DNA from 4 places in the Rossellomorea yichunensis genome. Region 3 is predicted to be linked to each of the others. Evidence: predicted binding sites of a transcription regulator. Region 3 holds the regulator's gene; each other region holds the start of a gene.
What was found. Region 3 encodes LexA, which represses DNA repair genes until DNA is damaged. Its sites were predicted from a motif close to CGAACATATGTTCG; they were not measured.

Region 1: the regulator LexA is predicted to act here: its motif matches at 2,729-2,742, upstream of parE (DNA topoisomerase IV subunit B).
Region 2: the regulator LexA is predicted to act here: its motif matches at 2,036-2,049, upstream of RSX31_RS01580 (WYL domain-containing protein).
Region 4: the regulator LexA is predicted to act here: its motif matches at 2,549-2,562, upstream of RSX31_RS07220 (Y-family DNA polymerase).

The regions. Positions count from the first base shown of each region.
Region 1 is NZ_JAVYAD010000002.1:59,938-64,156, reverse strand. Features, by position in the region: gene parC (DNA topoisomerase IV subunit A) at 1-671, opposite strand, end outside; gene parE (DNA topoisomerase IV subunit B) at 675-2,645, opposite strand; gene RSX31_RS04705 (CoA-binding protein) at 2,943-3,350, opposite strand; gene RSX31_RS04700 (ABC transporter substrate-binding protein) at 3,540-4,219, opposite strand, start outside.
Region 2 is NZ_JAVYAD010000001.1:307,100-311,318, forward strand. Features, by position in the region: gene RSX31_RS01575 (TRAP transporter permease) at 1-1,714, shown strand, start outside; gene RSX31_RS01580 (WYL domain-containing protein) at 1,772-1,996, opposite strand; tRNA gene RSX31_RS01585 (tRNA-Val) at 2,145-2,216, shown strand; gene RSX31_RS01590 (hypothetical protein) at 2,407-2,580, opposite strand; gene RSX31_RS01595 (cold-shock protein) at 2,922-3,122, shown strand; gene RSX31_RS01600 (hypothetical protein) at 3,282-3,407, opposite strand; gene RSX31_RS01605 (nucleotide pyrophosphohydrolase) at 3,617-3,907, shown strand; gene RSX31_RS01610 (MurR/RpiR family transcriptional regulator) at 3,952-4,219, opposite strand, start outside.
Region 3 is NZ_JAVYAD010000001.1:746,949-751,167, reverse strand. Features, by position in the region: gene tkt (transketolase) at 1-473, opposite strand, end outside; gene RSX31_RS03700 (DUF896 domain-containing protein) at 659-892, opposite strand; gene RSX31_RS03695 (YneB family resolvase-like protein) at 998-1,648, opposite strand; gene yneA (cell division suppressor protein YneA) at 1,660-1,986, opposite strand; gene lexA (transcriptional repressor LexA) at 2,144-2,764, shown strand; gene glnA (type I glutamate--ammonia ligase) at 2,882-4,216, opposite strand.
Region 4 is NZ_JAVYAD010000002.1:517,027-521,245, forward strand. Features, by position in the region: gene RSX31_RS07200 (aminoglycoside phosphotransferase family protein) at 1-32, shown strand, start outside; gene RSX31_RS07205 (iron-sulfur cluster biosynthesis family protein) at 133-465, opposite strand; gene RSX31_RS07210 (CDGSH iron-sulfur domain-containing protein) at 599-814, shown strand; gene RSX31_RS07215 (YolD-like family protein) at 869-1,201, opposite strand; gene RSX31_RS07220 (Y-family DNA polymerase) at 1,220-2,482, opposite strand; gene RSX31_RS07225 (glucose-1-dehydrogenase) at 2,974-3,759, opposite strand; gene RSX31_RS07230 (GRP family sugar transporter) at 3,772-4,219, opposite strand, start outside.

The sequences.
Region 1 (4,219 bases), on a different contig from region 3:
CCTTGAATGATGCCCCCTGTTGGAAAATCAGGTCCTTTTAAGACCGTCATTAAATCATCCACCGTGCTTTGCGGCTTTTCCATACGCATGATTGTCGCATCAATGACTTCATCAAGGTGATGAGGTGGAATGTCAGTTGCATATCCTGCAGAGATACCAGTAGAACCGTTAACTAAAAGGTTCGGAAAACGTGAAGGCAAAACAGTTGGTTCACTGGATGTATCATCAAAATTTGGTACAAAGTCCACGGTTTTTTTATCGATATCACGTAAGAGCTCCATGGAGATAGCAGAAAGTCGAGCCTCTGTATAACGCATGGCAGCAGGCGGATCTCCGTCGATGCTTCCGTTATTTCCGTGCATCTCGACTAAGTATTTACGCACTTTCCACGATTGACTCATACGCACCATGGCGTCATACACAGATGTATCACCATGTGGATGGTAGTTACCAATAACATTACCAACGGTTTTCGCTGATTTTCGGAATCCTTTTTCCTGGGTGTTTCCATCCACGTACATAGCGTAAAGGATACGTCTTTGTACGGGCTTTAACCCGTCACGGGCATCAGGTAATGCACGCTCTTGGATAATGTATTTACTATAACGTCCAAATCGGTCGCCAAGTACCTCCTCCAGAGGTAAGTCTTGATATCTTTCTACAGTTGTCATGTATTACCCCTCCTCTGCGACCGTAATGTTTTCATTTTCAAGAATACTTCCATCTTCTTCTAATCCAAATGCTACATTGCTTTCAATCCATTTACGGCGCGGCTCTACTTTATCTCCCATAAGAGTCGTCACCCGACGTTCAGCCCGTGCAGCATCATCAATGCGGACACGGATCAATGCACGTGTTTCAGGATCCATAGTCGTTTCCCACAGCTGATCGGCGTTCATTTCTCCAAGACCTTTATAGCGCTGGATCATATACCCTTTACCAACTTTAGAGATGGCTCCTTGAAGCTCTTCATCCGTCCATGCGTATTCAAGCTTTTGTTTCTTTCCTGTACCTTTACTTACTTTGTAGAGAGGAGGAAGTGCAATATAAACTTTCCCCGCTTCTAATAATGGTTTCATGTAGCGATAGAAGAAGGTCAGCAAAAGAACCTGGATATGGGCCCCATCTGTATCGGCATCGGTCATGATGACAATTTTGTCGTAATTGATGTCGCCGACGTTGAATTCCGGACCGACTCCACCACCGATCGCATGTATGATTGTATTGATTTCTTCATTTTTGAAGATATCCTGAAGCTTGGCTTTTTCAGTATTGATGACTTTCCCCCGAAGTGGAAGGATCGCTTGGAATTTACGGTCACGACCTTGTTTCGCTGAACCTCCCGCAGAATCACCCTCCACAAGATAGAGTTCGTTACGGGCTGGATTTCTCGATTGAGCAGGTGTTAATTTACCAGATAGAACGGTTTCAGATCGCTTTCGTTTCTTTCCGTTACGCGCATCTTCCCTTGCCTTACGTGCTGCTTCCCGGGCTTGGGCGGCTTTTATGGATTTTTTAATAAGAAGGGAACTTGTATCGGGATTTTCTTCTAAGAAATATAGAAGGTGCTCCGAAACAACCGCATCCACGGCTGAACGTGCTTCACTCGTACCGAGCTTTCCTTTCGTCTGCCCTTCAAATTGAAGGAGATGTTCCGGTATACGCACAGAAACGATACTGGCAAGGCCTTCACGAATGTCGGTCCCTTCAAGATTTTTGTCCCGATCTTTTAAAATCCCAACTTTTCGTGCGTACTCATTAAAGACACGGGTCATGGCGGTCTTTGCTCCGGCTTCGTGGGTACCTCCGTCTTTAGTACGAACATTGTTCACGAATGACAGAATGTTTTCAGAGAACCCGTCATTAAATTGAAAGGCGAACTCCACTTCGATGGTATGATTTTCTCCTTCAAAGAAAGCTACGTTATGAAGCACATCTTTTTCTTCGTTTAAGTATTGAACAAAGGCCTGGATCCCGCTCTCAAAGTGAAAGACTTCCTTCTGATCATGACGCTCATCAATGATTTCAATTTTTAATCCTTTAAGAAGGAATGCAGATTCCCTTAGACGCTCACATAGCGTTTCATAATTATAGGTGGTATTACTGAAGATCTCCGGGTCAGGTTTGAAATGGATACAGGTTCCGGATTTTTTTGTTTTTCCGATTTTCTCAAGAGTGGTTTCCGGTTTTCCACCTTTTGTGAAACGCTGTTCATACTTCATTCCATCTCTTTCAATCGTCACAACAAGCCATTCAGATAGGGCGTTTACGACTGAGGCACCTACACCATGCAAGCCGCCACTGGTCTTGTACCCGCCTTGACCGAATTTCCCTCCTGCGTGCAACACAGTCAAGATGACTTCAGGTGTGGGCTTGCCAAGCTTATGCATTCCAGTAGGCATCCCGCGTCCTTTATCCTGCACAGAGATGCTATTATCCTTATGTATCGTTACAATAATCTCATTTCCGAAGCCTGCTAATGCTTCATCCACCGAATTATCGACAATTTCGTATACTAAATGATGCAATCCTCTTGAATCTGTAGAGCCTATATACATTCCAGGTCTCTTACGTACGGCTTCTAAACCTTCTAATACTTGAATGGCATCATCATTGTAATCCATGGTCTTATTCTGGTTGGCCACGAACATTCCCCTTTCAAAACTTCTCTATCCGTAAATAGTGCTTGTACGGTAGTATTGGTTATGTATATGTTAACTATAACACAAGAACGTTTGTTCGTTTACCTGTTTTGATCATTTCTGAGGTAAACCACTATTGCTTATTGTAGCGTTTTATTTGATTTTCGCAAATGTAATTTCCTAGAACAGCTTTGATATTGGACTGTTTTCTACTGTATGAACCGGTTTTTTTAGTGGTGAAAGAAGAAAAGTCGACCCGAAAAAAAACAAGCGGTAAGAGCCGCTTGTTACGAGTGAGAGTTATTTGGTTAAAGCATGTTCAACCTTAATACAGCGATCCATAATGACTGTATACCCACGTTCTTTCAAAAAGCGATAAGCCTCTTCATTCATTACACCCTGTTGCGCCCAAAACACGTTAGAGTCGATTTCATCAAATTCTATCGCGATCTCTGGTAAAAATTCTGAGCGGCGAAATACATTGACAATGTCAATCGGTCCTTCAATCTCCTTCAGAGAAGATACCGCTTTAACACCCAATGCGGAATCAATGGTTGGATTTACAGGGATAATCTCATAGCCTTGATCCTGCATCGCTTTTGAGACCATATAAGATGTACGTGCAGGATTGTCACTTAATCCGATCACCGCAATGCGTTTTGATTGTTTAAGGATGTTTCCAATTTCCTGTCGGGATGGGTTTTCCATAGATGCTTACAACTCCTTCATCGTTCCTTATCCATTCATTCTTGACTGTTTCTTAAGACCTATTCTTCTTTTATATCATATTTCCCTTTAATTTTTCAAAATTTTATAAATTCATCTAAACAGAATGAAGTGTCAGAGGGACAAAGGACGTGTTGCTACTCCTAATCCTTTCTGACACTTCTTGATCGGTTACTCTTCAATTAATCCCTTGGATAGGAGAAATTCACGCGCTACGTCTTTGGGATCTTGTTTATCCATATCCACCTTTGCATTCATCTCACTCATCTCTTCCTCAGAAATTTGTCCTGCTAATTCATTCAGGACTTCTTCTACTTCAGGATGCTCTTCCAGAACTTCCTGACGGATGATAGGAGCAGCATCATAGGGTGGGAAGAATCCTTTGTCATCCGTAGTCGTTTTGAGATTGTAACGTTGTATTCTTCCATCGGTTGTAAAGGCCGGAATAATATCTACATCTCCGTTCTTCACTGCTTCATACATAATGTTCGGGTCAAAGCTTTCTTTCGCTTTGAATTCGTAACCATATGCCTCTGCAAATGCATCGTACCCATCACCTTCACGTTCGTAGAATTGATGCGGCGCACCAAAGCTTAAATCTTTCGAAAGGGGAACAAGGTCAGAGAACGTTTTGGCATCAAAGTCCTGATCTTGAGTATAAGCAAGGGTATACGTGTTCTCGAATCCCAGTGGTTTTAACCATGTCACATTGAATTTTTCTTCGTATCCTTTACGGACTTGAGATAGAATTTCTTCAGCTGAAGCCCCTTCCTTCGCCTGCTCTTTTAACACCGCTTCGAGTCCGGTTCCTGTGTACTCGATATATACGTCGATGTCACCTTTTTCAAGAG
Region 2 (4,219 bases), 440 kb from region 3:
TAAAGTGGCATGGTATGACGTCGTTCTCTCTGTCATATCTGTAGGAATTGGTGCATACTGGCCGATTATGCAAGATGACATTGTCAGCAGGGTCGGCATTATGACATCACTTGATTTTTATGTTGGTTTTGCTGCGATGATCTTAGTATTGGAGGCAACCCGTCGTGCAGTCGGTTTCCCCATCACGATTATCGCATCTGCTTTCATTCTCTATATGTATTATGGTCGATTGATGCCTGGATTCCTTGCGCACAGGGGATATGATTGGGACGATATCGTGAAGACGATGTTCTTTACCAGTGAAGGGATCCTTGGCACGCCACTATATGTTTCAGCAACCTTCATCTTCCTATTCTTATTATTCGGGGCCTTCCTCGTTAAAACAGGCGTAGGGCAATATTTTAATGATTTAGCTGTTGCCATTGCCGGTAAACGCACTGGTGGTCCTGCTAAGGTTGCAATCTTCTCGAGTGCCCTGCAAGGAACAATCAGCGGGAGCTCCGTTGCAAACGTTGTAACATCTGGTTCCTTTACCATTCCAATGATGAAAAAGCTTGGCTATCGTAAAGAGTTTGCAGGTGGAGTAGAGGCAGCGGCCTCAACGGGTGGTCAGTTAATGCCGCCAATCATGGGAGCTGCAGCATTCTTAATGGTTGAATTCATTGGAGGCATCTCATACTGGGATATCGCAAAGGCTGCCACCATTCCTGCTCTTTTGTATTTTACAGGAATTTGGATTATGACTCATTTTGAAGCGAAGCGAATCGGTCTTCGCGGTCTTTCGGACGAAGAGATGCCTAATCGTAAAGAAGTTTTAAAGAAAATCTACTTATTAATGCCGATTCTTACAGTCATTATTTTATTAGTGAGCGGTATGAGTGTTATGCGTGCAGCACTTTGGTCAATTGTTGCTACGGTCGTGATTAGCGCGATTCGAAAAGAGACAAGGATTGGCTTTAAAGATGCAGTTGACGCACTCGTAGACGGTGCACGTACTGCGCTTTCTGTAGCGGTAGCAACTGCGGCTGCAGGGATGATTGTCGGCGTAGTGACAAAAACGGGGTTAGGGCTGACACTTGCGAATGGGTTAGTTGATCTTGCTGCTGATCTAACAAATTCATCAGAAGGTAAACTAATCCTGACTCTGGTATTTACGATGATTGCATCGATTGTACTAGGTATGGGATCACCGACAACGGCCAACTACGTAATCACGTCCACAATCGCTGCACCGGCGATCATCTTGTTAGGTGCACCTGAGTTAGCGGCTCACTTATTTGTCTTTTATTTTGGTATCATTGCAGATATCACGCCGCCGGTGGCCCTTGCAGCATTTGCCGCCGCCGGGGTGTCAGGGGGAGAGCCAATACGGACCGGGGTCAATTCTGCTAAATTAGCGATTGCAGCCTTTATTATTCCGTATATGTTCGTCCTGTCACCTGAGTTGCTGATGATTGATACAACCATTCCGAGATTATTATGGGTTGTCTTTACGGCAATAACCGGAATGATGGCCATAGGGGCAGGAATGATTGGGTATTGGTACAGAAGAGTGTATGTGATTGAACGTTTCCTTTGTGTAGCAGCCGGTTTAATGCTGATCTATCCGGAGGGAAGCACAGACATCATTGGTTTAGTATTATTTGCTGTTATGCTTGCGTTACAATTCTTCATTAAAAGAGAAGACAAAACACCAAAGAAAGCAACAGCATAAAAAAAATACGTGAGGCTGACCCTTTACCAGGTCAGCCTCACGTATTTTAGTTTCCAATTAGGATATGGTTCGTTTCTTATAAGGAAGAAGAGGATAAGCGGCCAAAATATCATGTAGTCTGAATTTGCGGAAATCTTTTCGTAGTAAGCAATAGGCCAGAATAAAATCCCCATCAATTTTTTTAACGATGATTTTTCTTTTCGTACAAATGGATTCAGGAGTCATATAGATAATTTCAATGGGGCGTTGGTCCATGAATGAGCGCTGTAATACCGTATTCATTTGTGGGCTCCTCTCCAGGAAGTGTACTCACAGTATATGCGAACGAATGTTCCTTTATACATGAATTCCCAGAATATAAATGAATAGAACAAAAAATGATTGACATTTTTCTTATCATGACTATAATTTAATATATACCTTCCATCGCGACTTGTTAGCTCAGTGGGAGAGCACTTCCTTGACAGGGAAGGGGTCGTGGGTTCGAATCCCTCACAGGTCATACATAAAGAAAGCCTGCATCTTATTTAAAAGATGCAGGCTTTCTTCTTCTTTAATATGTAAATCAATCTTTATAACGGATTCTCAAAGTTACACGGCCTGCGCCGACTTGTCCTTCAAAGTAAAAAGGACTCTGTTGGAGATCATGTAAGAGTCCTTGCCAAAATCATATTAAGATATGATCACTTCTTTTAGTTGACTTCTAATTCTTCCTCAAAATAAAACGTGCCAGGATGTTCCTTTACGATGTATGAGTATCGTTTCATATTTTTTACGTATTGCCATTTCAATATTGTCACTGTTTCGCCAGTTTCCTTTATCGTAACCATTGCGCCATTACTAAACCGATTTTTTGTGGATTTCATTGGGCACTCCCTTTCATATTCTCTCATTATACCATAGTTTACCCTTCATTTTAGAGTCCCATTAATGATAAATCTTGATAAATATAATGGTAGCGCTTTAACGTGCATGAACGTAGTAATGGTTAGTCATATCCAAAGACCATTTGATGGGGGAAGGTTATGTCAGAGGTCTGACTTTCAAAACTTCTCGTTGAAGAACTTGCTTATTTGTTTCATTACTGTTATTCTATAGAAGAATTATTTTTGTCCGGTATACGAGGGAAGAACAAGATTTGATTTTTCACCTGATATCGCAAGAATAGTAATACATTGTGTGTAAAGCACTTTAGGAGGCAACAAACATGGAAAATGGTAAAGTAAAATGGTTTAACGCAGAAAAAGGTTTCGGATTCATCGAAGTAGAAGGTGGAGACGACGTATTCGTACACTTCTCAGCGATCCAAGGTGAAGGTTTCAAATCTCTTGACGAAGGTCAAGAAGTATCTTTCGACGTTGAACAAGGTGCTCGTGGACCACAAGCAGCTAACGTACGTAAAGCATAATCTAACTTTACAACTCCAAAAACAGACTCATTCGTGAGTCTGTTTTTTTATGGAGATATTTAAGTAACCGGTGATATATTGAAAAATTAATGGTTGTCTTTCCATTATGTCTCAATTAAATCGGCCGCTATAAAAAGCAGCCTTCACATTCTCTAAAATTTATTTTCCTAAATCCTTCTTCGTCACTTCACTGCGGATATTGAGTTCTTTCGAGAATTCAGTATCGCTTTTTTTATTGTTTGGGTATTTGTTTTTTCGTTCACGATTATCATTTTTATTAGTCAACGTTGTTCCTCCCATTTGTAAGTAGTCAGTACATTCTTATTCTTAACCTGTGAATCATCTTTATCCTTGGTAAGAAAGGGAAAGACACACACTTGGTGAGATATTTCCGCCTTGAAAGACTGGAATCATAATATCACCGTACATTCCTTTTTCCACCCATGATATAGTAAAGAAGCGGTAAATGATCAAAGGGAAATGGGAGAGAGTAGATGAAACAAATGTATGAAAAAGTCATTGAGTTCAGGGATGAACGAAATTGGGATGCCAATCATAATGAAAAGGATCTTGCCATTTCCATTTCATTAGAGGCAAATGAACTCCTGGAAAATTTCCAATGGAAAACAAGCCGGGAAGCAGTGGAAGCGACACGTCAAAATATTAAAGAAGAAATGGCTGATGTCCTGATTTATTTAGTCCAGCTGGCTGATAAAATGGATATCGACTTAGAAAAGGAAGTATATGAGAAGTTGGAAAAGAATGCACTGAAGTATCCGAAATAATGATTGGGGACGGATCTCCTGAAAAGGTCCGTCCCTTTTTACAATTATATTTTCTTAATGGAAATCGCGTCACGCATTTTTTGCAGGGAAGATTTGGATAGATCTTTTCTCTTCATCATGGTGTTAACGTAGAGGGCATCGACAATACTAAGCTGACTGATTCTTGAAGCAAGTGCTTCAGATCGATATTCGGTTTCTTGAGAAACTGTAAATAGAGGAATGTCGACCCCGATGCTTAAAGGTGATTTGGCAAAGTGAGTAATGGCGATGGTCGTTACCCGATTTTTCTTCGCTACGTCCAATACTTCCAAT
Region 3 (4,219 bases):
CCATCTCCACAAATAGAATATGTAAAATGATCTACCATATCGTATTGATCCTTATTGTATGTAGTCGCTAAATGCCTTTCAGCTAGTGCCATACCGACTGCCATACCGATTCCTTGTCCTAATGGTCCAGTCGTAGCTTCTACTCCTGGAGTATGTTTGTATTCCGGGTGACCCGGAGTTTTACTTCCCCATTGACGGAATTCTTTAAGATCTTCCATTGAAACGTCATAACCTGATAAATGAAGCAGGCTATATAATAGCATGGATCCATGACCGGCAGATAAAACGAAGCGGTCCCGGTTAAACCACTCAGGATTTTTCGGATTATGGTTCATGAATCTTGTCCAAAGAGCATACGCCATCGGAGCTGCTCCCATAGGCATTCCGGGGTGGCCAGAACCTGCTTTTTCAATTGCATCGATAGATAATGTACGGATTGTATTAATTGCTAACTGATCTGTGTTATCAAACATATGTCAGACATCCTTCCTTTTAATGTACCTTATTAATATTAATCTTCTTTGATAGTTTATACAACTATCTTGAATGATAACATGACTTTATGATCGTTGAAAATAAAAAACCTTATGATTTCATAAGGGGTGAAGATGAAAAAAACTGCCAGGTCCATATAATATGGACCTGGCAGTTCATTCATTTAGTTCATTTTCTTCTTAGTCTGTATATCCTGAATCTTCTTAGGCGTCACTTCATTACCTTCCGGATCAAATATTCTTGTATTTTCAATGGTCCCTTTCATCGATTGACGAAACGTTTCCAGGTATTCTTTTCTCAACTTGGACTGCTCTTTTGCTTCTTGTTCGGTTAGTCCGCTACTCTTGGACTTCTTGGCAAGTTCATTGATTCGATTCATTTTTGTTTTTGAAAGCATCTATAAAAACTCCTTTATTGCATAGTAAGCAAAATCTAATACACAACCAATAGTAAAGCTTAATTCTATCGTCATGTTACTAGATTAAAGGAGATAAAACAAGAGTTACGCATTTTCCAATGAAGACATATATTCTTTGAAACGCCTATGTACGGTAGCTTTGGAGACATTATACCCAAACCCTCTTAAAGTGGCTGCAATTTCAGCAAATGTCAGTTCGTTCTTTCTTAACCTGACAATTTCCTCAACGGGTACTTCAATCCGCTCTCTTCCATCTGCATTCCCTTTATTTTTTAGATTTTTATGAGGTTGAAAACCATTTTCCACTGCCCTTTTCATACCTCGTCTGATTTTTAAATTATGGAGTTTCCTTTGATACTCCTCAACCATACTTACAATATTAATCACCATAGAATCTGATTCAGATAAGTGAAGCTCCCCACTATGTGTTTGACTGATGATCTTGACTTCCTCTTTTAATAAACAATGAATAAGAGCAATTTTGGCATTCCCTCTACCAATTCTTGTTTCGTCCTGTATGAGAACAGCCTCAATCGACTCCTCTTTAATCAAATCAAGAAGTTCAAGAACACCAGGGCGATCCAACTCAAAACCGCTTGCTTGATCTTTTATGATAGCAACCACTTCGTATTGGTGTTCTTGTGCTAATTTCACTAATTCCTCTTCTTGACGTTCCAAGGATGTTTCCTGCGTGTCTTTCTTTGTACTGACTCTGCAGTAAATTACTGCCTTCATCTTCTATCCCTCTATTCTTCGTTCATTACCAATTCATAGTCTGAATGGGTGGATAATGTTGGATTTTCTATAGGTAACACAAGTGATTCACCGGGTTTGATTGAGAATGATGTGAGATTATTTTCCTCTCCGACCCAAGCGATAAATTCTTCCACCGTCATAGAATATTCTTCATTGTACTGTTTGGCAATAGTCCATAGTGTGTCTCCATCCTGAACGGTGATGCTTTGATATGACGGCTGGTTTGCCATGACCACTAGCAAATAGGCTGCAGATAAAAGCGCTAAAATAAATAATATAATAATGTAAGAGAAACGATTCCAAATGTGTGTTAACATAAAAAATACCTCCATACGAATGTTTGTTCTGTTTTTGTTATATTCATTGTAATACGAACATTCGTTTGGTGTCAACAGAAATTCGAACTTATGTTTGTATCGGCTGGAAAGACATGCTATAATGGGAACATAAGATCTATAATAGAGGTGCGTGAACATGACAAAATTGTCTAAAAGACAGCAGGACATACTAGAATATATTAAAATTGCAGTAAGAGAAAAAGGGTACCCACCTTCCGTACGGGAAATCGGGGAAGCCGTTGGTCTTGCTTCTAGTTCCACCGTACACGGACATCTGGCCAGGTTAGAGAGTAAAGGTCTTATTCGTAGAGATCCCACTAAACCAAGAGCCATCGAAATCTTAAATCTTGAAGAGGATACGATACCGCGTCAGCGGGTTGTTAACGTTCCTTTAATCGGTAAGGTTACAGCCGGTCAACCCATCACGGCTGTTGAGAATGTCGAGGAATTCTTCCCACTGCCTGAGCGTATGGCACCTTCGGATGAACAGGTCTTCATGCTGGAAATCATGGGTGACAGTATGATAGAGGCCGGGATCTTGGATGGGGATTTTGTTATCGTGCGTCAGCAACAAACAGCGAACAATGGAGATATCGTCGTAGCGATGACTGAGGAAGATGAAGCGACTGTAAAACGCTTCTTTAAAGAAAAGGACTATGTCCGATTACAACCAGAGAATTCAACCATGGCTCCGATCATTTTACGAAATGTATCCATTTTAGGAAAAGTTGTCGGAGTTTATCGTCAAGTACATTAATATGTAATAAGCCGCTATGTATACATAGCGGCTTATATTTTTGATGGCCTAAAAAACGAGTGGAGGCAGCATTTATGCTGCCTCCACTCCTTTTGAATAAAATACACTTTTTTAGGATTAATACATTTGAATGTATTGCTCGCGCTCCCATGGGTGTACTTGTGTACGGAACATATCCCATTCGATTTCTTTCGCTTCAACGAAGTGTTCGAAGATGTGTTCTCCAAGGGATTTAACGATTACTTCATTTGTTTTAAGGTTTTCTAATGCAGCGTGTAAAGTTGCTGGAAGATCTACGATTCCCGCTTCTTCACGCTCTTTTTTATCCATAACATAAATGTTGCGGTCGATTGGCTTAGGAGCTGGAAGGTTATTCTTGATTCCATCCAATCCAGCAGCCAGTAATACAGCCATCGCCAAGTATGGGTTTGCGGCCGGGTCAACACTACGGACCTCAACACGTGTGCTTAATCCACGAGAAGCAGGGATACGGATTAATGGGCTGCGGTTACGAGCAGACCATGCAACATAACAAGGTGCTTCATATCCAGGTACTAAACGCTTGTATGAGTTTACAGTCGGGTTAGTGATCGCTGTAAAGTCAGTTGCATGTTTAATGATACCTGCAAGGAATTGACGAGCTGTATCGCTTAATTGCAGATCTCCCTTTTCATCGAAGAAAGAGTTTTCCCCATTTTTGAATAGGGACATGTTACAGTGCATTCCCGATCCATTTACACCAAATAGAGGCTTAGGCATGAATGTTGCGTGTAATCCATGCTTGCGTGCAATCGTTTTAACCACTAGTTTAAATGTTTGGATATCATCACATGCTCTTAATGCACTTGCATATTTAAAGTCGATCTCATGTTGACCAGGTGCAACTTCGTGGTGTGATGCTTCGATTTCAAAGCCCATTTCTTCTAGTTCTAATGCGATATCCCGACGGCAGTTCTCCCCTAAATCTGTAGGAGCTAAATCGAAGTAGCCACCGTTATCGTTCAATTCTAATGTCGGCTCACCATTTACGTCTAATTTAAAGAGGAAGAATTCTGGCTCAGGTCCAAGATTGAAGTCAGTAAACCCTAGCTCTTCCATTTGACTTAAGATGCGCTTTAAATTGTTACGCGGATCTCCTTCGAATGGAGTGCCATCTGGATTGTAGATATCACAGATCAGTCGGGCTACTTTTCCTTTTTCAGCTGTCCATGGGAATACTAACCAAGTGTCTAAATCAGGGAATAGGTACATATCTGATTCTTCAATTCGAACAAACCCTTCAATTGAAGAACCGTCAAACATCATCTTGTTATCTAGTGCCTTCTCAAGCTGACTAAGAGGGATTTCTACGTTCTTAATCGTCCCCAGAATGTCAGTGAATTGCAGTCGGATGAACTTTACACCTTCTTCATTCGCTAATCTTAAAACATCTTCTCGAGTATACTTTGCCATTTA
Region 4 (4,219 bases), on a different contig from region 3:
TGTTTGAGGAATTGATGAATGAACTAGATTAGTATCTAAAGAATGATTTACCCCTGCAATATCATAAATTATTTAATATTATAAAAAGCCTCGGATCTTCGATGTTCTCTCTCAGATCTGAGGCTTTTATTTTCATTCTCCCGGAAACATCAAAAAGTTCATTCTCCCATTTATGATCTGGCCGGGACTCTTTAACTGAAACGTGTTGCTTTGTGAAGAAAAATCAATTTTTAACTCTTCGTCTAGGAATACCCTCTTTGATTTTTCCACTAGAATCGGATAGCTGTTCGTTTCTATCTTTATATCTTCACCTTCAACGGGATGATGGACAAACCATAAAGTAGGAATACCGCTGACAACACAGCCGCAGCCTTCTGTATCATATTTCAATTTCAGGTGACCATTTTGGGCCCCGACTTTATCTTGAATCTTTTTGGTTGCTTCGTTCGTTAGTTCAATTTTCATCCGACGACGACCTCCTCTATCCCTTATCCTATCACATTTTATTTGTTTCCTTTAGAATATTGCTTTTTTACTGTTTTCACTTTACTATCGATAGTGGGGATTCTTTTGTATTTTCTAGAAAGGGTGGTTTTTCATGGCAAAAGCTCAAATTAAAGTGAACGATAATGGTTCTTTTCGTGTAAGCGGGGACGTGGAACTTATTGATGCTGACGGAAATGTATTTCCAACGAAACAAGTGTTTACTCTTTGCCGTTGTGGTTTGTCTACAAACATGCCGTTTTGTGACGCGTCTCATAAAGGAAAATTCGAATCATGTGTGCGCGCAGAAAAAGTATTGGACGAAGAGTAAATGGAATGAAAAGAGAGACTTCACCAGGGTGAAGTCTCTCTTTTCATTGGGCTGTCAATCGAAAAAACGAATGTCCACAATGCTTGCAAGTGGAATATAGTGTACGTCTTCAAACCTGTCTACGACGTGCAGCTTCCCTTCCAGTGAGTCGACATGGTGAACGGTTCCAATCGATAATTGATGACGGTGCTTTACATAGTGAGTAATCGACACCGATTTACCAAACTCCATCGCCTCTGCGACGACTTCATTCATCCTGTCCAGTTCCTGCTCGTCAAGTTCGATCCTCTTCTCGTGCGTATCTTCCTTTGCCCAATCCCTGAGTAATTTCACGTGCTCCGGCAGCATCATAGATGTCCACTTGATTCTTCCTCGATCGCGGATCAATCCTCTCACCTCCTATATTTACGATTTATGTCCACCCACCAGGCGGGCACGATGCCTTGCTGTTCCTGCTTCTGTATAGGATACGGCCCGGAGAAGGGCTGCTGATCCATATTTATTTCGGATTCGGTCCACTACATACCCCAGCTCCCGCTTCTCCCACCGATTCGGCTCGAACAAAGAAATCTGCAAGGCCCCATCATCTACAATATTTGAAAGAGCGATGTTGATTTTCCGTACAGTTTTCCCGTTGTAATTCTCTTCAAATAACTCCAGACATACACGATATAAATCCATGGTGATATTGGTCGGCTCCTCGATGGTCCGCGACCGGTGAAACCCTCCACCAAATTCTTCGTGACTGTAACCGACGCCAAAGCTTATTGTTCTCCCCGCCTTGCGATGGGTGCGGGCGCGCCTGGCGACTTCTTCACACATTTCTAAAATGACACGTTTGATTTCCTCTTTCTCCTTATAATCGCGCAACAGGATCTGCCCCTTGCCAAAGCTGATTTGACCATCCATGATCGGTGCTCCTATTTCAGATAAATCAACTCCCCATGCGTGGTAATAAAGTTGATTTCCCATAACGCCGAACTTGGCCTCCAGCTTCTCAAGGTCATACTGCGCCAATTGCCCGACAGAGAAAATGCCCATGCGATTGAGCGTTTTTTCTAAGCGTCCGCCAATCCCCCACATTTCTCGTAAAGGCGATAACGGCCACAGCTTTTCCGGAACGTCTTCATAGGTCCATTCGGCGACCCCCTCTTTTTTTGCTTCGAGATCCAGGCAAAGCTTAGATAACAGCATATTGGGACCGATCCCTATGGCGCACGGCAGCTGAAACTCCCTTTCCATATCATCCTTGATTTTGCGGGCAATGGTCGTGGCATCCCCCCAAAGATTCGTCGCTCCATCAATCTTGATAAAACTTTCGTCCACGCTATACGTATGAATGGCATCTTTCGGTACGTAGCGATGGAACAATCGCGTCAATTCAGTCGATATCCTGACATACGTAGCCATTTTTGGCTCTACAAGCCGGATGCGCGGGTCCTTTGGGATTTCAAACATCCGCGAGCCCGTTTTGATCCCAAAGTCCTTCTTCAGCCTGGGTGATGCCGCTAACACAATACTTCCTTGGCGGTCCCTATCCCCTACTACGGCCAAATGGCATTCAAGAGGATCGAGACCCAGCATGACAGCCGAACAGCTAGCATAAAAGCTCTTCATATCGATGCACAGAATCTTATGGTGTGGCAGCACACTGTAATCGACAGTCATATATTCGCCCTCCATTTTACCTAAAATAGAACAAACGTTCTTATATAGTATAATTATGATTCTAACCGAATATACGTTCCCTTTCAACAAAAATTAATGGAAATAGAGAGAATAACAAGAAAAGCGGAGGCGGCTTGATCAGGTCCGACAAGCATAAGACGAATCCTCATAAAAGGCGCTCTTTGCCTTTTTTGTGGATTTGACTTATGACCTCGAGGGCCTAGCCGCCGGAGCTGGACATCAAGAAAAGCGGAGGCGGCTTGATCAGGCCCGACAAGCATAAGATGAATTGACCGGAAAGGCGTTCTTTGCCTTTTTGGTCAATTTAGCTTATGACCTCGAGGGACTAGCCCCTGGAGCTGGACATCAAGAAAAGCGGAGGCGGCTTGGTCAGGCGGATCATCACTATAATGCATTAAGAATACTTCAACTCATAACACAATAAAAAGACCAACATCATATTATGATGTTGGCCTACTCCTATACATACATCAGCCTCTCCCGGCTTGGAATCCTGGATATTTCGTCATGCCCCCATCAGCGATGAGGGTGGTTCCTGTAACATAACTTGCCTGCTCTGAAGCCAAAAAGGCTGCACAGGAAGCAATTTGCTCCGGTTCCCCGATATAGCCCATTTGAATGAGCTTTTCCACACCTTTTTTCTTTTCGGGATCGGAAAATTTCTCGGCATTGATGGGAGTATCAATGGCTCCGGGAGCAATATTGTTTACCCGGATTCCATCGGGTGCGAATTCTAATGCAAGACTCTCCATTAATAATTTCACACCACCCTTACTGGCCGCATAATGAGCAAAGTGAGGCCACGGTATGATTTCATGAACGGAAGAAACGTTGATGATCGACCCTTTGATATTATGATCAAGCATGTATTTCGCTGCTTCGCGGCACCCGAGAAAGGTCCCCGTCAGATTTGTGTTGATGACTCTCTGCCAATCTTCGAGTGAAAGATTCTCAGAGGGTACCTCATTCTCGATTCCTGCGTTGTTCACATAGATATCAAGGCGACCATATGTATCATGGGCCAATTTAACAAAGCCCTGAACATCTGCTTCTTTTGACACATCACCTTGAATGATGGAGGCTGTTCCCCCTGCTTCTTCGATTTCCCTTACTAGTTCTTCAGGATTTTCTTCTTCTTTGAAATAATTAATGACCACTTTACAGCCTTCACTGGCAAATCTTTTGGCAATCGCCTTTCCTATTCCAGTAGCAGCTCCGGTTATAACGACAACCTTCCCTGTTAGATCTGAATACATATCCATTCCTCCTTAATCTTTCGTAAAGCCTAATAGAACACCGCCTATAATGATAAGAACACACCCTGCAATGACGAGAAGGATTTGCTTCCTGGATTTCTTTTCACCTAAGAAAAACAAACCTCCAAGGGTAGAAATGACGATCCCTGTTTGAGATAGGGAGAAGCTCGTTGCCACCCCGATGCGTGGAAGCGCAAGCAGCAAGCCTAGATTCCCCGATGCCCACATCAGACCGGTCAAGATATTTCGTACCGTATATTTTGTAAAGGGCTTATGCCTGAACGTAATGACAACCGCCCCGATAAACATTCCAATCGCCTGGGGCAAAATCGCTTCCCATCCATTAATATCAAACCATCTTAAAATGACGACATAGGCTATGTATCCACAACTGGATAATAATAAAGTGAGTAGACCCTTTTTCAGTTGAGACCCTTCGTCTCCCTCGGATTTTTGTGTG